DNA from 4 places in the Streptomyces sp. NPDC093586 genome. Region 3 is predicted to be linked to each of the others. Evidence: riboswitches for the same ligand, from Rfam matches in the RefSeq annotation. Region 3 holds a riboswitch; each other region holds the start of a gene.
What was found. A riboswitch is a leader RNA that binds a small molecule or an ion and turns the genes downstream of it on or off. The one in region 3 is predicted to bind cyclic di-AMP.

Region 1 (7,090 bases), on a different contig from region 3:
CGCCTCCAGGCGTCCCTCGCCGTCGGCGAGCGCGGCCTGCTGGAGACCGGCGTCGAGGAACTCCTCCGCTACGACGGCCCCGTGGAACTCGCCACCTGGCGCTTCGCCACCGAGGCGCTCACCATCGGCGGGCAGGACATCGCCCCCGGGGACCCGGTCCTCGTCGTCCTGGCCGCCGCCGACCGGGACCCGGAGCGGTTCACCGACCCGGACACCCTGGACCTCTCCCGCCGGGACAGCCAGCACCTCGGGTACGGCCACGGCATCCACTACTGCCTCGGCGCGCCGCTCGCCCGGCTGGAGGGGCAGACCGCGCTCGCCACGCTCCTCACCCGTCTCCCGGACCTGGCCCTCGCCGCGGATCCGGCCGAACTGCGCTGGCGCGGCGGGCTCATCATGCGGGGGCTGCGCACCCTCCCGGTGACGTTCACGCCGGTGCCCCCGCCGCCCGGGAACGATCCGTCGCCGATGCAAACGTGACACGCGCTCAGTTCTGTGATCTTCACGTGATCTGTGCGGCATGAACTTGTGACAAGCGATCATCTCCCTATACGTTCACGGATCAGCGTGGCTGCCGAGCACCACTCGCCGCGCCGTCCTCGCTGTCTCGTGAAAGGTCGTCGCATGCTCTCCGGGAACGGTCGTCACCGTCGCCCCCGTCAGGCTCCCGCCCTGGTCGTCGCCGCAGGAGTGACCGGCTCCGCCATCGCGATCCCGCTCCTGGGGGCCACCGGCGCCCACGCGGCCGACGGGACGAACTGGGACCGGGTCGCCGAGTGCGAGACGGGCGGCGCCTGGAGCCAGAACGGCGGCAACGGGTACTACGGCGGCCTGCAGCTGTCCCAGGACGTCTGGGAGCGGTACGGCGGTCTGGGGTACGCGCCGAGCGCCGACCAGGCGAGCCGCTCGCAGCAGATAGCCGTCGCCGAGAAGGTGCTCGCGGACCAGGGCATCGCCGCCTGGCCGACCTGCGGGCTGCTCGCGGGGCTGGGCAGCGGCTCGGGGACCACGTCCGGCGGCACCGGGGCGTCGGGTGACGGGGCGTCGACGGGGAAGAGCGGACCGGGGGCGCCGGGGGCGCCGGGAGCGTCGGGTGCGTCCGAGTCGTCCGGCTTGACCGATTCCACCGAGTCCGGGCCTGAATCGTCCCCTTCGGCGACCCCCTCCCCGTCCCGGTCCGCGTCCCAGGTGCCGTCGCCGTCCGGCTCGGCCACGCCTGACGCCACGTCCGATGGCACGTCGGGCAGTTCCGGCGAAACGGCCAAGTCCGACACGTCCTCCCCGTCCGGTGCTCCGGCCGGCGACGACACGCGGGGGTCCGGCCGCGCGGACGGCGCCGCGCCCAGCGGTGACGAGACGGGCAAGTCGGGGCAGGATGGCGCCATTTCGGGACTCGTCGGCACCGAGGACCCCGCGACCGGCCGGCATCGCGGCGGCAGCGCCGAAGAGGGTGGGGTGGACGGCCGTACGGCCGAGTCGTCGGGGCGTCACGCCTCGCGCGACGGCGACGGCACCCGCGACCTCACGGACGGCTCGTACACCGTCCGTTCGGGCGACAGTCTCTGGGGCATCGCCGACTCCCTTGACCTCGCCGGGGGATGGCCGTCCCTCTACGCCGACAACAAGGACGTCGTCGGTGCCGACCCGGACCACATCCTGCCCGGTCAGACGCTCACCGTCACGGGCGAATCGGGCGAGAACCAGGGCTAGTTCGCGTCACGGTTAGAGGCTGTATGTCCGTTTTGGATCACGTGAGAGATAGGTCTCAGAAGCCGTGATCGTCTTTGAAAATCCGCGGAGCGCGTGTCTACGGTCGTGACCGCTCGCCACCGCGGGCCCCGACCGTCGCAACGCCGAATCCTGCCAGCGGCGGTACGGGAACAGTCGTCGCCTCGAGCGCCGCAGGCAGGAGCGGGGGACCCAGGTAGGTGCCGCACCGGGCAGTCGATCCGGAGCGGCTAGGGGTGAAGCCGAGTTCCGTGAGGGACCCGGCCGGGCAACTCAACCGGCCCGAACCCGACAGCTCACCTCGCAGGCGTCGGTGAGGGGATCAACCATGCTGTTTTCCGGCAAGGGCAAGCATCGTCGTCCGTCCAAGGCCACCCGTGTCATCGCCGTCGCCGGCGTCACCGGTGCCGCCGTCGCCGCCCCGCTGATGGCGGCCGGCAACGCCTCCGCCGCCACCGCGTCCGAGTGGGACGCCGTCGCCCAGTGCGAGTCCGGCGGCAACTGGGCCATCAACACCGGCAACGGTTACTACGGCGGTCTGCAGTTCTCGGCCTCCACCTGGGCCGCCTACGGCGGTACGCAGTACGCCCCGACCGCCGACCGGGCGAGCAAGTCGCAGCAGATCGCGGTCGCCGAGAAGGTGCTCGCGAGCCAGGGCAAGGGTGCCTGGCCGGTCTGCGGCACCGGCCTGTCGGGCGCCGCGTACACCGGCGGTTCCGCCGAGAGCCAGTCCTCCGGCTCCGCGCAGTCCTCCGGCGGCTCCCAGAGCTCGCAGAGCCGGTCCACCGGCTCCACGGCCGAGCGCTCCTCCGAGCAGAGGGCCTCCCGCTCCTCCGAGCGCCCGGCCGCCGAGAAGCAGGCCGAGAAGAAGACCGTCACCCCGAAGAAGACCGTCACCACCCCGACCGGCGAGAAGGTCGAGAAGGGTGACGGCGAGTACAAGGTCGTCGAGGGCGACACGCTCAGCTCGATCGCCACGGAGCAGCACGTCAAGGGTGGCTGGGCGAAGCTGTTCGAGCTGAACGACGACATCGTCGACGACGCCGACCTGATCTACCCGGGCCAGCAGCTGCACCTCAAGTAGGCGACGGCCCGCCCTCAACTCCCGTCCTGGTGCGTGTTCCCCCGTACGCACCAGGGCGGGTTTTTCACGCCCCGGGTGCCGGGGAGGCTTCCCGGGTTTCCGCGAACGGTCTTTGTTCCGTTCGGAAACAATTTACTCTCGGTTCTGTCCAACGGGTGGGTGACCGGCTGGCCGATCGCCCGGAGCCGGTTAGGCTCGTCCCGCAGAGCCGCTGCGGTCCTCGCGGACCCGCGTCACACCGAAGCGTCACATTGAAGAAGGAGATGCTCGTGCCGTCCATCGACGTCGTCGTAGCCCGGGAAATCCTGGACTCCCGAGGCAACCCCACGGTCGAGGTCGAGGTCGGCCTCGACGACGGCAGCACGGGGCGTGCCGCCGTTCCGTCCGGTGCCTCCACCGGTGCCTTCGAGGCCATCGAGCTCCGTGACGGCGACCCCAACCGCTACCAGGGCAAGGGTGTCGAGAAGGCCGTCCTCGCCGTCATCGAGCAGATCGGCCCCGAGCTGGTCGGCTACGACGCCACCGAGCAGCGTCTGATCGACCAGGCCATGTTCGACCTGGACGCCACCGACAACAAGGGCTCGCTGGGCGCCAACGCCATCCTCGGCGTCTCCCTCGCCGTCGCCCACGCCGCCTCCGAGGCCAGCGACCTGCCGCTGTTCCGCTACCTGGGCGGCCCGAACGCGCACCTGCTGCCGGTGCCGATGATGAACATCCTGAACGGCGGCTCGCACGCCGACTCCAACGTGGACATCCAGGAGTTCATGATCGCCCCGATCGGCGCGGAGTCCTTCTCCGAGGCGCTGCGCTGGGGCACCGAGGTCTACCACACCCTCAAGAAGGTGCTGAAGGGCAAGGGCCTGGCCACCGGTCTCGGCGACGAGGGCGGCTTCGCCCCGAACCTCGGCTCCAACCGCGAGGCCCTCGACCTCATCCTCGAGGCCATCAAGGAGGCCGGCTACACCCCGGGCGAGCAGATCGCGCTGGCCCTCGACGTCGCCGCGTCCGAGTTCTACAAGGACGGCTCCTACACCTTCGAGGGCAAGGAGCGCTCGGCCGCCGAGATGACCGAGTACTACGCCGAGCTGGTCGAGGCGTACCCGCTGGTCTCCATCGAGGACCCGCTGTTCGAGGACGACTGGGAGGGCTGGAAGACCATCACCGACAAGCTCGGTGACAAGGTCCAGCTCGTCGGCGACGACCTGTTCGTCACCAACCCGGAGCGCCTGGCCCGCGGTATCGAGGAGGGCGCGGCCAACGCCCTGCTGGTCAAGGTCAACCAGATCGGTTCGCTGACCGAGACCCTGGACGCCGTGGAGCTGGCCCAGCGCAACGGCTTCAAGTGCATGATGTCCCACCGCTCGGGCGAGACCGAGGACGTCACCATCGCCGACCTGGCCGTCGCCACCAACTGCGGCCAGATCAAGACCGGTGCCCCGGCCCGCTCCGAGCGCGTCGCCAAGTACAACCAGCTGCTGCGCATCGAGGAGATCCTCGACGACGCCGCGGTGTACGCCGGCCGCAGCGCCTTCCCGCGGTTCCGCTCCGCGGACCAGTAGGCACAGCGCTCCGCGGACCAGTAGGCACAGCGCTCCGCGGGCCGGCGGGCCCGGCAGGGGCTGACCCGTCCCGCGAGAGGCAGCGTCGTACGTACGTCCCCGTACTCGGTCCCGTACCGTGTGCGGGGACGTACGCACGTATGACGAGCACGAAGGCGGAGGCGGGCACATGGCGGTGAAGGACCGGGACCGTTTCTCCACCGCGACCAGGATCCGGATCATCGGGGAGCAGACCGCGGCCCGGGTCTACCGCTCGCAGACCAGGCGCCAGGCCCGCCGTTCCCGCCTGACCGGCCGGGCGGCGCTGCTCGCGATGGTGCTGTGCTCGCTCGTCGTGGCGCTCGCCTACCCGATACGGCAGTACGTCGCCCAGCGCGCGGAGATCGCCGACCTGCGCGAGGAGCAGGCGCGGACCCGGCAGCGGGTGGAGGACCTGCGCGACCTCAAGGCACGATGGCAGGACGACGCGTACGCCGAGCAGCAGATCCGTCTGCGGCTGCACTACGTGATGCCGGGGGAGACGGGGTTCATCGTCGTCGACCCGCACGCGGCCGAGCAGTCGCGCGCCGACGTCGGTGCGGCGGACCGTCCCTGGTACCGGAACGTGTGGGACGGGGTCGACAAGGCCGACGCCGCCGCCCACCGGCAGTGACTCAACAGGAAGACCAGCAGAAGACAGTCATGCAGACTCCCCCGCCGACCACTCCGCGCACCGAGCCCACCGACGCGGACGTGGCGGCCTTCAAGCAGCAGCTCGGGCGCCCTCCGCGCGGCCTGCGCGCCATCGCGCACCGCTGCCCCTGCGGTCAGCCGGACGTCGTGGAGACGGCGCCGCGGCTGCCCGACGGCACGCCGTTCCCCACGCTGTACTACCTGACGTGCCCGAAGGCGGCCTCCGCGATCGGCACGCTGGAGGCGAACGGCGTGATGAAGGAGATGACCGAGCGCCTCGCCGCCGACCCGGAGCTGGCCGACGCCTACCGGGCGGCGCACGAGGACTACATCCGGCGGCGCGACGAGATCGAGGAGCTGACCGGCTTCCCGAGCGCGGGCGGCATGCCGGACCGGGTGAAGTGCCTGCACGTGCTGGTGGCCCACTCGCTGGCGGCCGGTCCGGGGGTCAACCCGCTGGGCGACGAGGCGATCGCGATGCTGCCCGAGTGGTGGCGCAAGGGGCCGTGCGTGACGGTCTCCGAGACGTGCGGGGAGGACGGCAAGTGACCCGTGTCGCCGCCATCGACTGCGGTACGAACTCCATCCGGCTCCTGGTGGCCGACGCGGACCCGGCGACGGGCGAGCTGACCGACCTGGACCGGCGCATGACCATCGTGCGGCTGGGGCAGGGCGTGGACCGCACCGGGCGGCTGGCGCCCGAGGCGCTGGAGCGGACCTTCGCCGCCTGCCGCGAGTACGCGGAGATCATCAAGGGGCACGGGGCGGAGCGGCTGCGCTTCGTGGCGACCTCCGCCTCCCGGGACGCGGAGAACCGGGACGAGTTCGTGCAGGGGGTGCTGGACATCCTCGGCGTGGAGCCGGAGGTCATCTCCGGCGACCAGGAGGCCGAGTTCTCCTTCACGGGCGCGACGAAGGAGCTGACGGGCCGTGCGGATCTCGCCAGGCCCTACCTGGTCGTGGACATCGGCGGCGGCTCGACCGAGTTCGTCGTCGGCGACGACCACGTGCGGGCCGCCCGTTCCGTGGACGTCGGCTGCGTCCGGATGACGGAGCGGCACCTGGTCCGCGACGGCGTGGTGAGCGATCCGCCGTCGGAGGAGCGGATCGCGGCCGTACGGGCCGACGTCGAGGCGGCCCTGGACCTCGCCGAGCGGTCCGTGCCGCTGCGCGAGGCGCGCACGCTGGTGGGGCTGGCGGGCTCCGTGACGACGGTGTCGGCGATCGCGCAGGAGCTGCCGGAGTACGACTCGGCCGCCATCCACCACTCCCGGATCTCCCGCGACCGGGTCCGCGAGATCACCGACTGGCTGCTGCGCTCCACCCACGCCGAACGCGCCGCGGTGCCCTCGATGCACCCCGGTCGCGTCGACGTGATCGGGGCGGGGGCGCTGGTGCTCCTGGCGATCATGGAGCGGACGGGCGCGGAGGAGGTCGTCGTGAGCGAGCACGACATCCTCGACGGGATCGCGTGGTCGGTGGCCTGACGGGCGGCGGCGGGCGGCTTCTCGGGGCGTCCCGGCGGCCGGTCGGCGCACCGTCGCCGGCCACGGCTTCGCCCGCCTCGGGGGTCGGCGGTCCCTCGTCCGGCGTCGAGGGCGTCCGCGCGTGTGCTTCCGGCCCCGAGCGATCGTTGCGGCCGGTTACGGTGGTGCGATGTTCGAAGGAAGATCGGTAAGGCTGCGCGCGCTGGACGCCAAGGACGCGGAGCACCATCTCCGGTGGCGCAACGACCCGGAGGTGGTGCGCTGGGCCGCGGCCGGTGACCCCTGTTTCGGCCCGGTCACGGCGGAGGCGCTCGCTCTCGGCTTCGACACCATGCTGCGCCTGTCCCCGAGGGAGTCGGCCGTGTTCACGGTCGAGGACCTGGCGGACGGACGGGTGATAGGCATGGCCGACTACCGGGACCTGGACCCGTACGCCGGAGTGGCCACGCTGGGCGTCACCATCGGCGAGCGCGAGTTCTGGGGGCGCGGCCACGGCAGTGACGCGCTGCGGCTGCTCGTGGACCACCTGTTCGGCGCGTACGGCCTGAGCCGCCTGGAGC
Region 2 (7,090 bases), on a different contig from region 3:
GACGAGCGAGGCGGCGACGACCAGGGCGATCAACAGGGCCCGCCCCAGGCCCTCGGCGTAGGTGATGCGGGTGCCGGAGATGGTGGTCAGGTCGCCGAGCGGGAACAGCAGCGCCCCGACCGCGAGTGCCGTGACGGCGACCACGAGGGTGGCCGCGAGGCAGAAGGCGATCACCGTCGCGTATTTCGTGAACAGCAGGCGGGTGCGTCCGGCCGGGGCGACCAGGAGGTAGCGCAGCGTGCCCGCGCTCGCCTCGCCCGCGATCGCGTCACCGGCGACGACACCGACGGCCATCGGCAGGAAGAACGGGAGCGTCGCGGCGAGCGCGGTGAAGACCAGGAACAGCCCGTTGTTGCTGATCTGCGCGATGAACGCCGGCCCCTCGTCCCCGCCGCCCCGGCCCCCGCCGAACGACGAGCCGTCCCCCGTCTCGATCCTCACGGCGATCCCCACCAGGACCGGCACCGCGGCCAGCACGCCCAGCAGGGCGAGGGTGCGCCAGCGCCGGAAGGTGGTCAGCAGCTCGCTGCGGAGCAGCCCGAGGGACCACAGGGGGCTCGGCGCGCGCACGACGTGCGCCTCCGCGTCCCCGTGCACCGCGTCCCCGTCCGCCGCTCCCCCGGCGCGTGCCGCCCCGGCCGGTGACGCCTCAGCCCGCGACATCGAAGCCCTCTCCCGTCAGTGCCACGAACGCGTCCTCCAGGGAGGCCCGTTCCACTCCGAAGCCGCGGACGCGCACGCCGGCCGCGACCAGCGCGGCGTTCAGGTCGGCGAGGTCGCCGCCCGGCGGCTCCGCCGTCACCCGGTCCTCGGCGACGGCCACGTCCCCGGCGCCCCGTTCCTTCAGCACCCGCGCCGCCTCCCCCGTGTCCGGCGTGGTCACCACCAGCCGGCCGCGCGCCCCGGCCGCCAGGTCGGCGACCGGGCCCTGGGTGATCAGCCGTCCCCGCGCCATCACGGCGGCGTGCGTGCACACCTGCTCGATCTCGTCCAGCAGGTGGGAGGAGAGGAAGACGGTGGTGCCGTCGGAGGCCAGCTCGCGCACGAGGGCGCGGATCTCGCGCATGCCCTGGGGGTCGAGCCCGTTGGTGGGCTCGTCCAGCACCAGCAGACGGCGCGGCTGGAGCAGCGCGGCCGCCAGTCCGAGGCGCTGCTTCATGCCGAGCGAGTACGCCTTCGCCTTCTTGCCCGCGGCGGCCGTGAGGCCCACCCGGTCCAGCGCCGCCCCGACGCGCTCGCGCCGGGTGCGCGGGTCGGCGGTCGGGTCGGCGGCGTCGTAGCGCAGGAGGTTGTCGCGGCCGGAGAGGAAGCCGTACAGGGCCGGGCCCTCGATGAGGGCGCCGACCTGGGGCAGTACGGCGCGGGCGGCACGCGGCACGGGCCGGCCCAGCACCCGTGCCGCGCCCGAGGTCGGCTCGATCAGGCCCATCAGCATGCGGATGGTGGTGGTCTTGCCGGAGCCGTTGGGGCCGAGGAAGCCGAAGACGCTGCCCGCCGGGACGGTCAGGTCCAGGCCGTCGACGGCGAGCTGTCCGCCGCGGTAGCGCTTGGTGAGGGCGCGGGTGGCGATGACGGCGTCACTCTCGCCGTCCCGGCCCGGGCCCTCCGGTTCCGCGGCGGACGGTTCCCCCATCGGCTCCCTCTCCTCGTCGTGCGGGCGGTGCGGTGCTACTTCGCGGCGTCGGCCGCCTTCACCAGCGCGTCCTTGGTGACCGCACCGGCGTAGACCTTGCCGTCGTCCGTGATCAGGGCGTTGACCAGGCGGGTCGTGAAGACCGTGCCCGAGCCGAAGTCGCCCTTGACCTGGTCGCCGAAGGAGCCCAGGAAGCCGCCCAGGTCGCCGCCCTCGGACGCGTCCGGCAGGCCCTGGCCGCCGGTGTCGAAGGTGGCGATCGTGTTCCAGCCCTCGCCGATGACCTCGAGGCCGTCCAGGTCCTCGGCGAGGTCGGCGTCGGGCTTGTGGCCCCGCTCCGGTGCCTTGGGCGTCTCGCCCGCCTCGGGCGTCTCGTCGTCCTCGGTGACCTTCGCGCCCTTGGGCGGGGTGAAGTCGAACGTCGAGGCGTCCGGCTTCGCGAAGCTGACCTGGGTGAAGCCCGCGTCCACGACGGCGGCGCCGCCGCTCGACGGGGTCAGGGTGAACTTCAGCGGCATGCCGGTCTTCGCGTCCACGGCCACGCTGATCGCGCCGACCGTGGAACCGGACTGCCGGGGCTTGATCACCAGTCGGTACGCGTCCCGGCCGGCGACCTGCGCGGTGCCGTCGACGGTCACGGACGTGGTGTCGTCGACCGCCTTGAGGGCCTGCTCGGTGAAGTCCTTCGGGGTGGCCGGCGCCTTCCCGGCGGGCCGCTCGGCGCCGGGGGACGTGGTGGAGTGGTAGACCTCGTTGGACTTGCTGTCGTAGCCCCAGACGTCCTTGCCGTCGTGGATCAGGCTGTACTCGGCGGCGTTCTCCAGCAGCGAGAGCTTCTGCCGGTCGGGTCCGTCGGCCGCGACGCGCAGCGTGTGGCTGCCGGTCACCAGCCCGGTAAGCTTGGCGGACGGGTCGGCGGAGGAACCGTCACCGCCGCCGGCGCCCGGGCCGCCGGACATGCCGGACGCCAGACCGCTCTCCAGGCCGCCGAGGTCCGGCAGGCCCAGGTCGGTGCTGATCCTGACGGTGCCGGACAGCTGCTGGACGTCCGACTCGGCGATCTTCTGGATGAGCTGCTGGGCCGTCACCTCGGGCAGGTCCGGGTCGCCTGAGTCGGCGAGGGCGGGGACGAGCCCGATCGTGGCGGCCGCCACGCCCATCACCGCGACCGGGACGACGTACCGCGCGGCCCTGCGCCGTCCGGCACGCGGCTCCTCGCCGTCCCCGGCGGTCGTGTTGTCGTCGGAATCGATCGGTGCCATGTGTGCCCTACCTCCGTCGTCGGCGGCGGCTGTCTCGCGACCTCGCACGTGTTCACCCGTGAGCCGCCATTCTCACCCGAATCGGTGAGGAGTGGTGTTTTTCCGTGTGACCATCTGACCAAATCGGCCACGAGGAAGCGTCAGACCGCGGGCTCAACTCCGCGTACTCCTGCGGGATGACACGGAAGGGCGGATCCTCCACCGACCGGTGGGGGCGTCCCCGACCGGTGGGGGCGTCCCCGACCGGTGGGGGCGGGGCGCGTCGCGCCGGGAGAGCGCGGTGGCGGCCGGGAGGTCAGCCGGCTCGGTGCACCACCGCGTCGCACAGCTCGATCAGCGCGGCCTTCGCGTCGCACTCCCGCAGCGGGGCCAGCGCCGACCGGGCGTCCTTCGCGTACCGGACGGTGTCCCGCCGCGCCTGTTCGAGCGCGGGGTGGGCGCGCAGCAGGCGCAGGGCCTCGGCATGCCGCGCGTCGTCGCTCAGGTCGGAGTCCAGCAGCTCGCACAGGGCGATGTCCTCGGCGAGCCCCAGCCGGGCCGCCCGTTCGCGCAGCCGCAGCACCGGGAGGGTCGGGATGCCCTCGCGCAGGTCCGTGCCGGGCGTCTTGCCCGACTCGTGGGAGTCGGAGGCGATGTCCAGGACGTCGTCCGCGAGCTGGAAGGCGACGCCGAGCCGCTCGCCGTACTGGGTCAGCACGTCGACGACCGTGTCGTCGGCGCCGGACATCATCGCGCCGAACCGGCAGGAGACCGCCACCAGCGATCCCGTCTTGCCGCCCAGCACGTCCAGGTAGTGGTCGACCGGGTCCCGTCCGTCCTGGGGCCCCGCCGTCTCCAGGATCTGGCCGGTGACGAGCCGCTCGAACGCGAGGGCCTGCACCCGGACCGCCTCGGGCCCGAGGTCGGCGAGGATCTGGGAGGCGCGGGCGAACAGGAAGTCGCCGGTGAGGACCGCGACCGAGTTGCCCCAGCGGGTGTTGGCGCTGGGCACGCCGCGGCGCACGGCGGCCTCGTCCATCACGTCGTCGTGGTAGAGCGTGGCGAGGTGGGTCAGCTCCACGACCACGGCCGAGGGCACGATGCCGGGCGCGTAGGGGTCGCCGAACCGGGAGGCGAGCATCACCAGCAGCGGCCGGAACCGCTTGCCGCCGGCCCGCACCAGGTGCTGGGCGGCCTCCGTGATGAAGGGCACCTCACTCTTGGTTGCCTCAAGCAACCCTTCCTCGACGGCCGCCAGTCCGGTCTGGACATCGGCTTCCAGTGCCTGGTCCCGCACGCTCAGCCCGAACGGCCCGACGACGGTCACGAGGGGTCTCCTGTCTGCTGGTGTCTACTGGCGATTACCTGGTTTGTCGATAGGTCGCTGCCACCACTCGAGTCAGCGTATCCGGTCACGTTTCGATCACCGCTAGCGCCCACCGTTACAGGCCGGTCGGTATCGGATCATGCACGGTATGTTTTTGATCAAGTGATATGAGCAGATATCGGCCGACATCGCCGGAGAGGCGCGGCGCGGAGCACGGCACACCGGAAGCCACCACCGAAGATCCCACCACCCCTCCCGACGGACCGCACCCCGAGAGCGTCACCCGTTCGCCACCCGCACCCGCGACCCCGGACGGATGCCCGCACACCCCGGACGGATGCCCGCGCGACACGAGGAAACACCGGGGCGCCCCGCCGACGGAGGGGCGTACCCCCGCTGCCGCGCGCGTCCGGCCGGGCACCCGGTCGGCCCCCCAGCCACCCCCCGGTCGGGCCCCCGCACCGAAGCGACCCCCACCAGGGGGCGATTGACCACCAGTTGACTCTAATGCCCGATTTGCCGCTCTTGTTGAGGCCAGTGAGTTGGCTCACGCCACCGCGCCCGCCCGCACCCCCGCCGCGAACCCCCTCACCCCTTTGCCCCGTAGGCGAGTTGAGCCTTGGCAGTAGCAAAGGATCAAGCACCCCAAATGCCTCAGATCAAGGTCAACAGGCACGTCGGGTGATTCCTGCACTTGTTCCGGACATGTGCTCTCGCATACGTTCCCGGCCTGTCAGGCGGACGCCGAATCCTGCCACCGCCCCGACACACAGTCATCCACCGACACACTCGCAGGCAGGAGCGGGGGACCCAAGGTAAGTCGCCGCGCCGGACACCACCGGAGCGGCTCGGGGTGAAGCCGTGCCCGTCAGGGCGCGGCCGGGCACCTCCCCGCCCGAACCCGACAGCTCACCTCGCAGGCGTATGGAGAGGGACACACACATGCCTGCCAACGGTCAGAACCGTCACGCCCGAACCGGCCGCCTCGCCCGCAAGCTCGCCGTCGCCGGCACCGGCGTCGCCGTGCTCGCCCTGCCGCTCGTCGGCGCCGCCACCGCGTCCGCCGCCACCCCGGCCACCACGGCCGCCGCCGCCACGGCGACGGTGTACCCGAACAACCTCGACGGCTGGATCCGCGAGTCGCTGGACATCATGGCGCAGCACGGGATCCCCGGGACCTACGACGGCATCCACCGCAACGTCATGCGGGAGTCGTCCGGCAACCCGTTCGCCATCAACAACTGGGACGTCAACGCCGTCAACGGCACCCCGTCCAAGGGCCTGCTCCAGGTGATCGACCCGACCTTCCGGGCGTACCACGTCGCCGGCACCTCCTGGGACTCGTACGACCCGGTCGCCAACATCACCGCCGCCTGCAACTACGCGGCCCACCGGTACGGCTCCATCGACAACGTCTTCAGCGCGTACTGAGCCGCCCGCGCACCGCGACACAACCGGACGAACCGAGCCGTACCGATACGCACCCGGTGCGTCAGGAGGCTCCGAAGATCCGCTCGAGGACGACGGCCACGCCGTCGTCCTCGTTCGTCGTGGTGACCTCGTCCGCGACCGCCTTGAGTTCGGGGTGGGCGCCCGCCATGGCGACCCCGCGGGCCGCCCAGTGGAACATGGGGATGTCGTTGGGCATGTCCCCGAAGGCGATCGTCCGCCGCCGGCTCAGCCCCAGACGCTCGGCGGCGAGCGCCAGACCGGTCGCCTTGGTCACCCCGCACGGCTGGAGCTCCACCGTCCCCGGCCCCGACATCGTGACCGTCGCGAGGGAACCCACCACCGCGCGCGCCGTCGCCGCCAACTCGTCGTCGGACAGGTCGGGGTGGCGCAGCAGCACCTTGCTGATCGGCGCGCTCCACAGCTCGTCGCGCCGCTCGACCCGCACCGCGGGCAGGGTCGGGTGGGGCATCAGATAGCCCGGTTCGATGAGCGTCAGCCCGTCGACGCCGTCCTGGTCGACCGCGGCGTACACCTCCCCCACCTCGGCCTCGATCTTGCCGAGCGCGGTCTCCGCCAGCTCCCGGTCCAGGGTGACCGACCACAGCATCCGGTGCGCGTCGGCGTCGTACACCTGCGCGCCCTGCCCGCACACCGCGAGCCCCGTGCAGCCGAGGCCGTCGAGCAGGGAGCGCACCCTCGGTGCCGGGCGCCCCGTCACCACCAGGTGCCGCGCCCCCGCCCGGGCCACCCGCGCCAGCGCGGCCAGCGACCGGTCGGAGACGGTGTCGTCGCCGCGCAGCAGCGTTCCGTCGAGGTCGGTGGCGACGAGGGCATATGCGGTGCGGTCCATGATCAGAGAATACGGACACCGCACCTGCCCGACCCACCCACGACCGGTTGCGCACGAGGACGTTCGCAGGTGTCCGAAACCTGACGCAACACCGTCTGAAGGCGGTTAAAGGCCTGTGCACCAGTTGGCAACAACATGCTCTGCCTTCTACCCTCCGGGCGGCCCCGGGGGTACCTTCCTGTTGTCCAGGGGGGACTTGATCGGGGGGTCGGGTTGAGCAGCGGACGTGTACGCGTGCTGAGGCCGGAGGAGCTGGGCGAGGGGGAACGGGAGCGCTGGCGCGAGCTGCGCGCCGGGGCGACGGCGCCCCGCAATCCCTTCATGGAGCCGGAGTTCACCGACGTCGTGGGCCGGGTACGGCCCGGGGCGCGGGTGGCGGTGCTGTACGAGGGCGGTGAGGCCGCCGGTTTCCTGCCGCACGAGCGCGGGCCGCTGGGCCAGGGCCGGGCGATCGGGCTCGGGGTCTCGGACTGCCAGGGCGCGGTGCTGCGGCCGGGCCTCCTCCCGGACACCCGCCGACTGCTGCGGGCCTGCTCCCTGTCGAGCCTCGCCTTCGACAACCTGGAGGCCGAGCAGGGCCTGTTCGT
Region 3 (7,090 bases):
GTTCAGGGTGTCCGTGTGGACGGCGAGCTGGACGCCGGACTCCTCGCACACGTCCAGACAGGCGGAGATCACGGCGGGGGTCGCGCCCCAGTCCTCGTGGATCTTGAAGCCGAGGATGCCGGCGCGCAGCTGGTCGCGCATCGACTCCTTGGACATGGTGCTGCCCTTGCCGAGGAAGCCGACGTTGACGGGGCTCGACTCCAGGGCCGCGTACATCCGCGCGAGGTGCCACGAACCGGGGGTGACCGTGGTCGCCTTGCTGCCCTCGGCCGGGCCCGTGCCGCCGCCGATGAGGGTGGTGACGCCGGAGGCGAGGGCCTCGTCGACGACGCCCGGCGCGATGAAGTGGACGTGCGTGTCGATGCCGCCGGCGGTGACGATCCTGCCGTTGCCCGCGACGATCTCCGTCTCGGGCCCGATGACGAGTTCCGGATGGACGCCGTCCATGGTGTCCGGGTTGCCGGACTTGCCGATGCCGGTGATGCGGCCGTCGCGGATGCCGATGTCGGCCTTGACGACGCCCCAGTGATCGATGATCACGGCACCGGTGATCACGGTGTCGGGGGCGCCCTCGGCGCGGGTGGCGCGCGACTGGCCCATGGACTCGCGCAGCACCTTGCCGCCGCCGAAGACCGCCTCGTCGCCGGAGCGGCCGGGACCGCCCGAGCGGTCCTCCTCGATCTCGACGAAGAGGTCGGTGTCGGCCAGACGGATGCGGTCGCCGGTGGTCGGGCCGAACAGGTCGGCGTAGGCGGCGCGGGAGAGTTCAGGCATCGAGGGCACCTCCGGTCGCGCCACGCAGTCCCACGACGACGCGGGCGCCCGCGAGGGGGATCAGCTCCACGTCGGCCGGGATGCCGGGCTCGAACCGGACGGCGGTGCCGGCGGCGATGTTCAGCCGCCTGCCGTGCGCCGCGGCGCGGTCGAAGTCGAGACCGGGGTTGGCCTCGGCGAAGTGGTAGTGGGAGCCGACCTGGACGGGCCGGTCGGCGGTGTTGAGCACGGTCAGGCGGATGCCCGCGCGGCCCTCGTTGAAGGCGACGGGCTCGTCGGCGAAGACGATCTCTCCGGGAATCATGGTTGTCGTTCGTTCCCGTCAGACGATCGGTTCGTGGACGGTGACGAGCTTGGTGCCGTCGGGGAAGGTGGCCTCGACCTGCACGTCGTGGATCATCTCGGGGACGCCCTCCATGACCTCGTGACGCTGGATCAGCTTGCGGCCGGACGCCATGAGCTCGCCGACCGTACGGCCGTCGCGGGCGCCTTCGAGGATGTGCGAGGTGATCAGCGCGACGACCTCGGGGTGGTTGAGCTTCACGCCTCGTGCGCGACGCTTCTCGGCCACGTCCGCGGCCACGTGTATGAGCAGTCTCTCCTGCTCGTGCGGGGTCAGTTGCACGTACCACCTCACAGGACATCACGCCGGGTCCGGACGATCCGGCTGCCGCGTCCGCCGCGGCGGCTCTAGATGTAACACACACATAGGGGCCTGAACGCCCCGTCGGATTTCAAGAAACCGCAGGTGGATCGGGGTGCAGAGTACGGCTGGAGTGTTTCTGTCACGTCACACGGTTTTGACTGACTGATGACCGGCTTGACCGGCCGATTACCGGTGTCGGCCGATGGACTTCCGCGCGCACGCACACCACCGGACATCGCGGCCCCTCCGGGCAGCCGAGAGCCGCGCCCGGCACACCCATCGCCACCCCCGGGTCAAAACCGGCCAAATGACGTACCCCCTTTCGGCGTAGGAACACCACCGGTTTCCGGCCCTGCGAGCTTGCGCGTTCCGCGCACCCGGATGGCGGAATATGTCATTCCGCCGCTGGTCCCGGGCTCGCCACGACAGTCGACGGAGAATCGAACGCCGACATGTCCACCCGAACGGCCGAGGGGTGAGTAACCACACAACAACCCGGTTCCGTTGGGATTTTCCGACTTTGATGAGACAAGATCCGTGACTGACGACAAGCCCCCGCCGCAGCGGCGGGGCGGTCCGGGCGGACGCCGAGTCCTGCCGCCGCCCGGACGACCGGTCGACAGGAGTGGATCGGCAGGAGTGGAGGACCCGAGCACGACGGGTCGCCGGAACGGACGTCTTCGCGAGAGACGCCGGGCCGAGCAGCCCTTGGGGTGAAGCCGCACTCGTGCGGCCGGGCAACTTCGCCAGCCCGAATCCGACAGGTCATCCTTCACAGGCGGCTGACGAAGGGTTGCGCATGACTGCGCTCAATCGTGTCCCGTCACTGATGGCCCGTGCCGGTACGGCTTCGGCCCTCACCATCGCCGCCGTGGGCGGCTCCCTCGTGGTCCCCGGTGCCGCCGGTGAGGCCGCGGCGGCGACCCATGCGACGAAGGCTCTCAAGATCGCGGCTTCCAAGAGGGGCGCGCCCTACGCATGGGGCGCCACCGGACCGTACCGGTTCGACTGCTCCGGGCTGACGCTGTACTCGTTCAAGAAGGCCGGCAAGAAGCTGCCGCGGACCGCCGCGCAGCAGTACAACAAGACCCGGCACATCTCCGCCAAGAGCCGTCGGGCCGGAGACCTCGTGTTCTTCCACTCGGGCCGGAGTGTGTACCACGTCGGCATCTACGCCGGGAAGGGCAAGATCTGGCACGCCCCGAAGACCGGGGACGTGGTGCGGCTGCAGAAGATCTGGACGAGCAACGTCTGGTACGGCCGGGTGAAGTGACCCGGCCGGGGCGGTGACGGCGTCCTGTCGCGCCGTCACCGTCCCGGACGTGTGCTCGCGGTGCGTGACACGGTTCCCGGCGGTCACCCGTCGCGGCGGTGGCCGGCCACCGCCGCGGCACCGCACGCGACGCGGACGCCGCTGGAGCGCGCCGTCCGCGTCACCACGCTGCCGTTCGTGGTGTCCGCCGCGACGCTGTTCACGGCCCCTGCCGCGCTGCACCGTTCGCTCTTCCAGCGGGGCGCCGGGGAACGCATCGTGCGGGTGTCCTCGCGACTCGCCACGGCCGGCACGGAGGTGCCGGGGCTCGCGTTCACCGGCTCGGTGCCGCCGGTGCGCCGACCCTGCTGGCCCGCCCCGGCCCGTGGTCGCTGCTCCCCGCCTGGCCCGGCGGACCCACGTGAGCGGTGAACGCCGCGCCGCCGAACGGCGCTCGGTGGCGGAACCGGCCGCCGGGGCCCGGGAGAGGGCGGCGCGGGGCCGCACGGCCCGGCGCACGCCGTCCGCCGCGCGCCGGGTGCCGTCCACGCCTCACCGCTGAGGCTTCCGGTGCCCCACGGCCTCGCTCCGGGGACGCTCCACGACCGTGACCGGCTCGGCGGGCGCCGACGGGCCCGGTACCGTCCAGGGCAGTTCGATGGAGACGGTCTTGCCTCCCTCGCGCGTGGGCCGCACCCTCAGCCTGCCGCCGCACTCCGCCGTCAGCCAGCGGATGATCACCATGCCCCGGCCGTTGTCCTGCTGCACGGCGGCGGGCAGGCGCTTGGGGAAGCGCGGGTGGCTGTCCGTGACGCCGATGCACAGCCGTTCGTCACAGTCGAGCACGAGGTCCACCGTGAAGGTCGGCGACTGCCCGAGCGTGTGCTGGACCGCGTTGGTGGCCAGCTCGGAGACGATGAGCCGGACGGTCTCGGACACCTCCGCGTCCGCGGGCAGACCCCACTCCGCCAGGGTGCCCACCGCATAGGTGCGCGCGACGGCCACCGAGGCGGGTTCGCTCGGCAGAGTGACGGATGCTTCCAGATGGTCTGCCATGGCGACGTCGTCCCTTTCCCGCGGGACCGCAGTCAGACACGGAGCGGATGGTTCGAGTACGGTCCCGGACTGGTGCTTCGCCGCCAGAGTGCCATCACCACCTGGTGAAGAGCGGCGATCCACCAAGATATGCATATATCTGTCGCTCGAAGCGGTGAACTCTGCGACGGCAGACCGTATGCGCGCGCCTCGATGGGAGTAAAGGAGTGGCCCATGCAGCACGGTCCGGTGGTACGTCGCCGAAAGCTGGGCGCGGAGCTGCGCGCCCTGCGCACGTCGGCGGGGATCACCAGCGGTGAGGCGGCCCGGCTGGTGGGCTGGCACCAGTCGAAGGTCAGCCGGATCGAGACCGGGACGAGCGGGGCGAAACCGGCCGACGTGCGGTTACTGCTGGACGCCTACGGCGTGGACGACCGGGAGCTGCGGGAACTGCTGGTGGTACTGGCGGGCTCCGACGACGCGAGCGGCCGGCACCACTGGTGGCACGCCTATCGCGGGGTACTGCCGCCGACGTACCGGGACTTCATCAGCCTGGAATCGCAGGCGAGCGCGATGCGTACCCTGGAGACCACCGTCGTGCCCGGGCTGCTGCAGACCCCGGAGTACGCCCGCGCGGTCACGCGGGCAGCGGTGGACGGGCTGTCGGAGGAGCGGCTGGACACGCTGGTGGAGGTCCGGCTGGCCCGGCAGGACGTGCTGCGGGCCGATCCGCCGCTCAGGCTGAACGCGGTCCTCGACGAAGCGGTGCTGCGCCGCCAGGTGGGCGGGCCTGGGGTGATGGCCCGGCAGCTGACCCGGCTGGTGGAGGCCGCGCGACTGCCCCATGTCCGGCTCCAGGTGCTCCCCTTCACCGCCGGAGCCCACATCGGCGTCACCGGTCCTTTCGTTATTTTCTCCTTTCCGAGCACTTCTGATCTCGACGTGGTGGTTCTCGACCATTTGACGAGTAGCCACCATCTCGAACGGAAAGAAGACCTAGAGGCCTACACGGAGGCCTTCAACGCCCTTCTGCTCCATGCCCTTTCGCCCGAGGACTCGTTGGACTACATCGCCGCGACAGCGGCCGGCGCGTAAGGAGGCACCATGTCCGCACTTCCTCGGAACACCCCCACGAGTACCGATCTGCACGGTGTGCGATGGCTGCGCAGCAGCTACAGCACCGGGGCCAACAACTGCGTGGAGACGGCACGGCCGTCGGCCGGCCCCTGGGCCGGCCTGCTCGCCGTACGCGACTCCAAGGACCCGGCCGGGCCCGCGCTGCTCTTCTCCCCGGGGAGCTGGGCGTCGTTCACGGCCGCGATCCACCACGGCCGGCCACGCTGATCCGGCCGGGCATCGCGCGACGCACGGCCGTGCCACGCCGACTCATGGCCGCGTTTCGCCGATCACCCGTACGGCGCGTTCGATCTGTTCCCCGGAGAGGTCCGCACGAGCGGTCAGCCTGAGCCGTGAGATGCCGTCGGGCACGGACGGAGGGCGGAAGCACCCCACGGACAGGCCGGCCGCACGGCAGTCGGCCGCCCACCGCACGGCCCCCTCCGGGGAGGGAGCACGCACCGAGACCACCGCGGCGTCCGGACGTACCGCCTCCAGACCCGCGGTGGTCAGGCGCGCGTGCAGCTCGGCCGCCACCACGCGCGCCCGGGCCGCCCGTTCGGGCTCGCGGCGCAGCAGCCGTAGGGCGGCGAGGGCCGCGCCCGTGGCCGCGGGGGCGAGTCCGGTGTCGAAGATGAAGGACCGTGCCGTGTTGACGAGGTGGTCGATCACCCGGGCGGGGCCGAGCACGGCGCCGCCCTGGCTGCCGAGCGACTTGGACAGGGTGACCGTGGCGACCACGTCCGCGTCGCCCGCGAGCCCGGCCGCGTACGGGGCGCCCCGGCCGCCGTCGCCGAGGACGCCGAGGCCATGGGCGTCGTCGACGACCAGCCCGGCGCCGTGCTCCCGGCACGCCTCGGCGAGGGCGGCCAGCGGTGCCGCGTCACCGTCCACCGAGAACACCGTGTCGGAGACGGCGACGGCGGGCCCGCCGTGCGTCGCCAGCGCCTTGCGCACCGCGTCCGGGTCGGCGTGCGCCACCACCTGGGTCGTCCCCCGGGCCAGCCGGCAACCGTCGATGAGGGAGGCGTGGTTGCCCGCGTCGGAGACGACGAGGGAGCCGTGGGGCGCCAGCGCGGTGACCGCGGCGAGGTTGGCCGCGTAGCCGGAGGAGAGGACGAGGGCGGCCTCGAAACCGCAGAAGGCGGCCAGTTCACGCTCGAGTTCGGCGTGCAGTTCGGTCGTCCCGGTGACGAGCCGGGAGCCGGTCGCGCCGCCGCCCCAGCGCCGGGCAGCCTGCGCGGCGCCCTCGGTGACCTCGGGGTGCCGGGCGAGACCGAGGTAGTCGTTGCTCGCCAGGTCCAGCAGCGGCGAGTCGGCCGGACGTGGCCGCAGCGTCCGTACGAGGCCGGCCCGGCGGCGTGCCCCGGCCTGCTCGTCGATCCAGCCGAACGCCATGAGCCGTCCTCCGGGGATTTTGTAGGCAGTGGACAGACACTAGCGGCACGACGGGTCGTGCGAGGTGTGGTGATACCCACACCACGATCTGTCACTGTTGTGCGAACTCTCCTTGGCCCCGAGTGGCCCCGTAGGACAGGATCGGCTCCCATGGATCTGCTGAACACGCTGGTGGACAAGGGGCTTCGGCGCGAGACGCCGACCCGCGAGGAAGCACTGGCCGTCCTGGCCACCTCCGACGACGACCTGCTCGACGTGGTGGCCGCGGCCGGCAAGGTACGCCGCCACTGGTTCGGCCGACGGGTGAAACTCAACTACCTCGTCAACCTCAAATCCGGCCTGTGCCCCGAGGACTGCTCCTACTGCTCGCAGCGGCTCGGCTCCAAGGCCGGGATCCTCAAGTACACCTGGCTCAAGCCCGACCAGGCGTCCGAGGCGGCCGCCGCGGGCGTGGCCGGCGGCGCCAAGCGGGTGTGCCTGGTGGCCAGCGGACGCGGTCCGACCGAGCGGGACGTGGACCGGGTCTCCGAGACGATCCGGACCATCAAGGAGGAGAACGAGGGCGTGGAGGTGTGCGCCTGCCTCGGCCTGCTCTCCGACGGCCAGGCCGAGCGGCTGCGCGAGGCGGGCGCCGACGCCTACAACCACAACCTCAACACCTCCGAGGCCACCTATGGCGACATCACCACCACCCACACCTACGCCGACCGGGTGGACACCGTGCACAAGGCGCACGCGGCCGGCCTGTCGGCGTGCTCGGGACTGATCGCGGGCATGGGCGAGAGCGACCAGGACCTGGTCGACGTGGTCTTCGCGCTGCGCGAGCTGGACCCGGACTCGGTGCCGGTCAACTTCCTGATCCCCTTCGA
Region 4 (7,090 bases), on a different contig from region 3:
GCGGGCGCCGACTACGTCGTACGGGAGCGGGAGTTGCTGACCGAATTGTGGCGCCGGCGGGAGGCGGCGCGGCCGGCGCTGGACTACGCGGCCCGGGCCACGGCGCCGCCCCTCCCGGTGGCCGTACCGCCCTGGCCGGCGTACGGGCCGCACGCGGCACCGGCACCCGCCCGGTACACCGCACCGGCCCCGTACGCCATGCCCGTCCACACCTCCTACACCGCGTACCCGGCCCAGAACCCGTACCGGTCGTAGCGGCGGCGGGGAAGCGGCCCCTCGGGTGGACAACCGGGCGGACGACGCGGACGGCTCAGGCGGACGCCTCCGTCAGCCTCCGCACCTCCGCCTCCGTCAGCTCCAGGTCGGCCACCCCGAGCAGCGCCGGCAGCTGCTCGACCGTCCGCGCGGACGCGATCGGCGCGGCCACCGTCGGCTGGGCCGCCAGCCAGGCCAGGGCCACCGTGGCGACCGGCGCGTCGTGGGCCTCGGCGATCTCGTCCAGGGCGGTGAGCACCCGCCGTCCGCGCTCGCTCTCCAGGTGCTTCGCGGCACCGCCCGCCCGCGGGCTGTCGACGGTCGCCCCGGGCCGGTACTTGCCCGTGAGGAAGCCGGACGCGAGGGCGTAGTAGGGAACGGCGGCCAGACCGGCCCGCTCGGCGAGGTCCCGCAGCTCACCCTCGTACGTGTCGCGCGAGACCAGGTTGTAGTGGGGTTGCAGGGCCACGTACCGGGCGAGGCCCTCGCGGTCGGAGAAGTCCAGGGACGCCGAGAGCCGCTCGGCCGTGATGTTGGAGGCGGCGATGTACCGGACCTTGCCCGCGCGCACCAGGTCGTCGAGCGCGCCGATGATCTCCTCGACCGGCACCTCGGGCTTGTCGTAGTGGGTGTAGTAGAGGTCGATGCGGTCCGTGCCCAGGCGCCGCAGGGAGGCGTCGGCGGCGGCCTTGATGTTGGCGGCGGACAGGCCGGGGTACTCGGGGTGCTGGCTGACCTTGGTGGCGATCACGACGTCGTCGCGGTTGCCGCGCGCCGCGAGCCACTTGCCGATGAGGGTCTCGGACTCGCCGCCGCTGTTGCCCTCGGCCCACGCGGAGTAGACGTCGGCGGTGTCGACGAAGTTGCCGCCGGCGGCGGTGTAGGCGTCGAGGACGGCGAAGGAGGTGTCCTGGTCGGCGGTCCAGCCGAAGACGTTGCCGCCGAGGGCGAGCGGGAAGACCTCGAGGCCGGAGGAGCCGAGCTTGCGCAGAGAAGTCATGTCCTGTGACAACAAGCGCCCCGGAACTGGTCATTCCGGGGCGACGCACAATTCGCGCGAACCGGCGGCCCCTGTCCTCAGGGGGTGAGGCCCTTGCCCTGCAGCCACGCCGCCGGGTCGACCCCGCCCCCGGCACCGCCGACGTGGACCTCGAAGTGGAGGTGCGGTCCGGTGACGTTGCCGGTGGCGCCGACGCGGCCGATGACGTCACCGGTGCTGACCTTCTGGCCGACGCTGACGTTGATCGACGACTGGTGGCAGAACCACAGCTCGGTGCCGTCGTCCAGGGTCAGGATCGTGCGGTAGCCGTAGGAGCCGGCCCAGCCCGCCTCGGTGATCGTGCCGGTGTGGACGGCCTTGACGAGGGTGCCCGTGGGAGCGGCGAAGTCGAGGCCGGTGTGGTGGCCGGAGGACCACATGGAACCGGCCTGGCCGAAGGTGGAGGTGATCGTGTACGAGGAGGTCGGCAGCGTGAACTGCTTGGCCAGCTCGGCGAGCCGCTCGGCCTCGGCCTTCTTCGCGGCCTCCTCCTCCGCCTTCTTCTTGGCGGCGGCGGCCTTGGCCTCGGCCTCCTTCGCCGCCTTCGCGGCGGCTTCGGCGGCTTCCTTCTCGGCCTCGGCGGCGGCCTCGGCGGCGGCCTTGGTCTCGACCTGGACCTGCTGCTGCTCGGCCTGCTGCATGATGCGCGCCCGCAGGGCCTCACCGGCGTCGGTGGTGCCCTCGGCGGTGTCGGTGGTGGTCGCGCCGATGCCGCTGAGCGGGGTGGCGGAGCCCTGGGGTTCCGGTTCCGCCTCGTCGGAGATCAGCGAGCCGACGTTCGGCAGGTCGGGCATCGAGATCGGCACCGGCGGCTTGCCGGTCTGGGCGCTGGCCATGCCGCCCGCTCCGACGGCCGCGATGACGCCGACGCCGAGGACGGTGGAGCTGCGGGCGAGTCCGCCGCGCTGCTTGGCGACGCGGTGCCGGCCGCGTACGGGACGGATGGACTCCGCGGTGGGGTTCCACTCCTCCCAGGGGCCCGCTTCGGCGCGGTGGCCGTCGGGGCCGAAGGGGTCGGTGTCGTGCGTGATCGGCACGAACGGGGCCTCGGGGGCAGGCCGGTTGGACGCCACGTGGGCGTACTCCTTTCCTTCCTTCCGCCTACCGGGTTAGCTGACGGGTTCGGAGCAGGAAGGTCTCCTACGCGCGTATACCTGCCGTGCCTCCACGGCGGCATACGCCCGATTCACCCCAAGGTGGTGGTTCCCCGGTTCCCTCACGGGATTCGGCGCGTGCGCACGGAGCCGCCTTCTGTGACGGCTGGGACGACCGCGCTGCGTTATCGAACGTTAATAGACGCGAGGTGCTGATTCCAAGCCGCCCCGATTGATCATTAAGAATTTCGGACGGGACGTACCCCTCATGAGGGGCGAAAGCGGGGCGACTTGACCGCCCCTCAGGCAACCGTTCTCCACCACCCGTTTCTGACGTTGTGTCAGTTGTTATGCGGAGGGCGGTCGCGTCGTCACCACCCGTGTCACCGGTCAGGGCCGCCGCACCGCTCAGCGCCGGCGTACGGCGAGCAGCGCCATGTCGTCCGTCATGCCGCCCCCGGAGTGCCGGCGCACCTCGTCGGCGAGGGCGTCGAGCAGTTCGGCCGGGCGCCGGAAGGCGCGGCCGGCCAGCCGCGCCGCGGGATCGTAGAACCGGCCGTGGGCGTCGCGTGCCTCGGACAGCCCGTCGGTGTACAGCAGCAGCGTGGCACCGCCGGAGAAGCCGGCCTCCTCCGCCCGGTCGGGCCACACGCCCAGCTCCCCCATCCCGAGCGGCAGCGCGAACTCCCTGGCCTGTACCGGACGCACGGTGCCGTCGGCGTGCAGCAGCAGGGGCGGCGGGTGGCCGCGGTTGACGATGCGGACGATCCCGGCGCCGTGCGGGAGTTCGGCGAGGACGGCGGTGGTGAACCCCTCGAAGGCGTCCAGCCCGTCGCGCCGGGTGCCCTCGCGCGCCAGCGCCCGCTCCAGCCGCTGCGCGACCGCCTCCAGCGTCGCCTCCTGCTCGGCGGCCTCACGGAAGGCGCCGATCACCACGGCGACGGCGGCCACCGCGCCCATGCCCTTGCCACGCACGTCACCGACGATGATCCGCACGCCGTGGGCGCTGTCCTGCACCGCGTACAGGTCACCGCCGATGAAGGCGTCGGCCTGCGCCGCCTCGTAGCGGGCGGCGATCTCGAAGCCGCCGATCCGCTCGGCGGGCTCGGGCAGGACGGCCCGCTGGGCGGCCTCGGCGATCTCGCGGGCGGAGGCGAGGCGCGCGTCGGTGCGGCGGACGAAGGCGTTCACGAAGACGGCGAGGGCGGCGACCGTCGCGATGGTGATCAGTTCGGTGAGCGAGTCCACGTAGTGGGCGACGCCCTTGCTCAGTTGGAGCCCGATGACGGTGGCGACCACGGCGAGACCGGTGAGCACCGTGCCGCGCCGCGAGTAGACGGGCGCCGCGACCAGGGGCGCGGCCGTGTACAGGGGTCCGGCGGTGAAGTACCGGGGAGTGAAGACGTCGTACAGGATGGCCACGACGATCAGCAGGACGGGGAGCAGGCGCACGAAGGGCCGGCCGTACGGGGTCCGCCGCAGCTCCCGCCCGGCGGACGGGACGGGCACCGGGTCGGTGCCGAGGCCGGGGTCGGGCACGGGGTCACCGGGCAGCCGGCCACCGGCCCTGGCATACGGTGCCTCGTCGTCCACGTCACCTGGCCGCACCACTCGTCTCCCGCCGCCCCTGTACGTCCACGCCGCTTGCCGTCCCGCTCTCCAGGTTTCCCGGAGGACGGACGGGGGGCGAGCCGTGGAGGCCGGTCGGGTGACGGACGCGCGGACGCACCGAAGGCCGGAATCCTTGAGGATTCCGGCCTTCGGCCTTGAGTAGCGGGGACAGGATTTGAACCTGCGACCTCTGGGTTATGAGCCCAGCGAGCTACCGAGCTGCTCCACCCCGCGTCGTTGTGTCTCCAGTGTACGTCATGTCGGGGGTGGAACGCACACGCGTATCTCAGGGGCCCAGCAGGTGACGGTTCGGGCCCTTCGCCGACGCCTCGTACTCCGGCAGGACGACGACGGCGGCGCCCCCGGCGGCGAGCACCCCGCTGCCGTCGGCACCCGGCACGAACGTGTCCGGTTCCCGCCAGGCGGTGACCACGCGGCGCACCCCGGCGTCGAGGATCAGCCGGGCGCAGGGCGCGGGCCGGGAGGCGCGGCGGGCGCACGGTTCCAGGCTGCTGTACACCGTGGCGGTCGCGAGCCGCGGGTCGGCGGGGTCGACCTTGGCGAGCGCGGCCTCCTCGGCGTGCACGACCGGGTCCCCGCCCTCCCGCGAGTGCCCGCGCGCGAGCTCCGTCCCGTCGGCGGCGACGATCACCGCCCCCACGCTGAACGCCGTGCCGGACGGCGGGCACAGCCCGGCCAGCTCGCAGGCGAGCGCCAGCCAGTGCCGGTCGGCGGCGGACACCTCGCCACCGGCCCCCGGGGCGGTCGGCCGGTAGCGCATGAGCACGACGTCCTCGATGCGCCGCGTCTCCACCAGTCCGAGCCGCCCGCGCTGGTAGTCACCGGGCCCGAACAGCCGGGGAGCGTCCGGGTCCCCGACGAACACCGGGGCGAGGACGAGCTGCAGCTCGTCGGCGAGCCCCTGCCGCACCAACTGGCTGTGGACGGTCCCGCCGCCCTCCACCATCAGCCGCCGCACACCCCGCCGGTCGTGCAGGAACTCCAGCGCCGTCCGCCAGTCGAGCGCGTCCCCGAGCGGCACGACGTCGGCGGCGATCCCGAGCGCGTGGGCCCGCCGGGCGCCCTCGTCGGTGGTCAGGAGCACCTTGTCCCCGCCGGTGTGCCAGAAGGCCGCCGTCGGATCCAGCTCGCCCGTTCCGCTGACCGTGACCTTCAGCGGGTACTCCGGCTTCCCCGCGGCGACCCGGGCGGCCCGTCGCCCGGCCGAGTTCACCAGCAGCCGCGGGTTGTCGGCACGGATCGTCCCGGCGCCGACCAGGATCGCGTCGACGGAGGCGCGCACCTCGTCGACCCGGTCGAAGTCGGCCGGGGAGGACAGCAGGAGCCGCTCGGGGCCGGTGTCGTCCAGGTACCCGTCGAGGGAGACGGCGGCGGAGAGCAGGACGTACGGGAGGGGCATGGGCGTACTCCGGTGAGGGGGCGGGCGCCGGGTGCGGCGGGGGCAACCCTAGGCGCCCGCGCCGTCGGTGCGGGCGGGGGCGCCGGTGTCGTCGGGGTCGTCGGTGTCTCCGATGCAGTCGTCGGCCTCGTCCTCGGCCGGGGGCAGGCGGCGGCCCCGGGACTCCGCGACCCGGAGCACGTCCGCGAGGCACTCGGTCAGCCGGATCGCGGCGTAGCGGACCTCGGCGTTCGGGGACAGCGGGTCGTCCAGCACCCGCCGTGAGACACGGAGCACGTCGAGCCCCTCGGTGAGCTGCCGTTCCTCCGTCTCGTCGGCGAGCCGGGACACGAAGCCGCCGCCGTCACCGGGTACGAGGAAGCAGGGCTTGCCCTCCGGCGACAGCCAGGGCAGCAGACGCATCGAGCCGGACGCGCTCATCACGCGGCCACCTCCCGGGCGCCGACGATGTGCCGGTCGAGGTCGATGCCGAAGTCGGCGGCGAGGACGAGGGCGAGCCGGCGGTACCGCCGGCGGTCCTGTTCGAGGGCGGTGAGGTAGGGGCGGACGAGCCGGTTCTCGGCGCCGTCGAGGGGGAGGTGACGGCAGTGGGGTGAGCGGTGGAGGGGGAGGCGCGCGGGGGCGCCGGGGAGCGGACGGTGACGCGGATGGTGCCGTGTGGCACCCGCACGGTGCCTTCCGGTGCCGGGTCCGAAAAGAAGGCCCAGCCAATGGGCGACGCGGTGGATAAGGTCGTGCATGTCGACGCTCCTCAGTAAGCGTTGGCCGCGCCCCGGGAGGTCTGGCCGCCTCGCCGGGGTCTTCACATGCCCGAAGGTAAGCCCAGGGTGCAGCCCTCTACATACAAGTACAGAGGGATCCACTCGAACGTGTTCCTCTCGGCATACATACGTTGGACAGGTGAGCGATACAGATCACCAGCCCCTGGACCCGATGAGCGCCAGACCGCTCTACGTTCAGCTCGCCGACGTCATCACGAAGAAGATCAAGTCGGGAGAGCTGGCGCCGGACAGGCCCATCCCGTCGGAGAACCACCTCGCCGACGAGTACGGCGTGGCACGACTCACCGCCCGCCGGGCCGCCCAGGAACTCCGTGAACGAGGCCTCATCGTGACCGTGCGCGGCAAGGGGTCCTTCGTTGTGGAGCAACCGCCGACCGGCACCTCCCATGACGGGGACGAACCCACCCCCTGACGATCCGGCCGGCGAAACGGGTACGCATGCCCGCACGGGCTCCGCACCCGCGCCGTTGCTCGCCCTGGATCTCACCGGCACGTTCGCGTTCGGGCTGAACGGGGGCCGTGGGAAACCCCGTGGAGCCGACGCCCAGCGGTCACGCTCCGTGTCCGCCCGAGTGGCCGGATCCGGGGCCGTCACCGAGGCTCGACCCATGGCGAGCGACTCGACGACTGCCTCCGCCCGGACCGTGCTGTCCGGCCTCGACGCGATCCGTTCCGACGTGGAGGACCTGTACCGGGACCTGCACCGGCATCCCGAGCTCGGCCTGCGCGAGCACCGCACGGCCAAGAAGGCGGCGGACGCCCTGCGGTACTGCGGCTACGACGTCACCGAAGGCGTCGGCGGCACGGGCGTGATCGGGGTCCTGGCGAACGGGGACGGGCCGGTCGTCATGGTCCGCGCGGACATGGACGCCCTGCCGGTGCGCGAACG

Region 1: linked by a shared signal. The riboswitch ahead of ACIRFH_RS12815 (transglycosylase family protein) and the one ahead of ACIRFH_RS17085 (C40 family peptidase) in region 3 are both predicted to bind cyclic di-AMP.
Region 2: linked by a shared signal. The riboswitch ahead of ACIRFH_RS03465 (transglycosylase SLT domain-containing protein) and the one ahead of ACIRFH_RS17085 (C40 family peptidase) in region 3 are both predicted to bind cyclic di-AMP.
Region 4: linked by a shared signal. The riboswitch ahead of ACIRFH_RS34275 (M23 family metallopeptidase) and the one ahead of ACIRFH_RS17085 (C40 family peptidase) in region 3 are both predicted to bind cyclic di-AMP.

The regions. Positions count from the first base shown of each region.
Region 1 is NZ_JBIWJA010000009.1:141,915-149,004, forward strand. Features, by position in the region: gene ACIRFH_RS12805 (cytochrome P450) at 1-480, shown strand, start outside; gene ACIRFH_RS12810 (transglycosylase family protein) at 625-1,710, shown strand; cyclic di-AMP (ydaO/yuaA leader) riboswitch at 1,888-2,053, shown strand; gene ACIRFH_RS12815 (transglycosylase family protein) at 2,057-2,812, shown strand; gene eno (phosphopyruvate hydratase) at 3,082-4,371, shown strand; gene ACIRFH_RS12825 (septum formation initiator family protein) at 4,541-5,023, shown strand; gene ACIRFH_RS12830 (DUF501 domain-containing protein) at 5,053-5,592, shown strand; gene ACIRFH_RS12835 (exopolyphosphatase) at 5,589-6,530, shown strand; gene ACIRFH_RS12840 (GNAT family N-acetyltransferase) at 6,700-7,090, shown strand, end outside.
Region 2 is NZ_JBIWJA010000002.1:267,590-274,679, forward strand. Features, by position in the region: gene ACIRFH_RS03445 (ABC transporter permease) at 1-663, opposite strand, end outside; gene ACIRFH_RS03450 (ABC transporter ATP-binding protein) at 650-1,633, opposite strand; gene ACIRFH_RS03455 (outer membrane lipoprotein carrier protein LolA) at 1,669-2,895, opposite strand; gene ACIRFH_RS03460 (polyprenyl synthetase family protein) at 3,191-4,201, opposite strand; cyclic di-AMP (ydaO/yuaA leader) riboswitch at 4,970-5,138, shown strand; gene ACIRFH_RS03465 (transglycosylase SLT domain-containing protein) at 5,144-5,632, shown strand; gene ACIRFH_RS03470 (HAD family hydrolase) at 5,694-6,503, opposite strand; gene ACIRFH_RS03475 (GNAT family N-acetyltransferase) at 6,717-7,090, shown strand, end outside.
Region 3 is NZ_JBIWJA010000014.1:93,030-100,119, forward strand. Features, by position in the region: gene ACIRFH_RS17070 (urease subunit alpha) at 1-774, opposite strand, end outside; gene ACIRFH_RS17075 (urease subunit beta) at 767-1,078, opposite strand; gene ACIRFH_RS17080 (urease subunit gamma) at 1,097-1,399, opposite strand; cyclic di-AMP (ydaO/yuaA leader) riboswitch at 1,996-2,216, shown strand; gene ACIRFH_RS17085 (C40 family peptidase) at 2,220-2,693, shown strand; gene ACIRFH_RS17090 (DUF6328 family protein) at 2,754-3,104, shown strand; gene ACIRFH_RS17095 (ATP-binding protein) at 3,225-3,728, opposite strand; gene ACIRFH_RS17100 (helix-turn-helix domain-containing protein) at 3,942-4,802, shown strand; gene ACIRFH_RS17105 (DUF397 domain-containing protein) at 4,812-5,051, shown strand; gene ACIRFH_RS17110 (8-amino-7-oxononanoate synthase) at 5,094-6,221, opposite strand; gene bioB (biotin synthase BioB) at 6,372-7,090, shown strand, end outside.
Region 4 is NZ_JBIWJA010000057.1:16,630-23,719, forward strand. Features, by position in the region: gene ACIRFH_RS34265 (PrsW family intramembrane metalloprotease) at 1-255, shown strand, start outside; gene ACIRFH_RS34270 (aldo/keto reductase) at 311-1,255, opposite strand; gene ACIRFH_RS34275 (M23 family metallopeptidase) at 1,333-2,367, opposite strand; cyclic di-AMP (ydaO/yuaA leader) riboswitch at 2,379-2,535, opposite strand; gene ACIRFH_RS34280 (PP2C family protein-serine/threonine phosphatase) at 2,797-3,996, opposite strand; tRNA gene ACIRFH_RS34285 (tRNA-Met) at 4,160-4,233, opposite strand; gene ACIRFH_RS34290 (dihydrofolate reductase family protein) at 4,286-5,419, opposite strand; gene ACIRFH_RS34295 (hypothetical protein) at 5,468-5,839, opposite strand; gene ACIRFH_RS34300 (hypothetical protein) at 5,839-6,159, opposite strand; gene ACIRFH_RS34305 (GntR family transcriptional regulator) at 6,353-6,613, shown strand; gene ACIRFH_RS34310 (M20 family metallopeptidase) at 6,810-7,090, shown strand, end outside.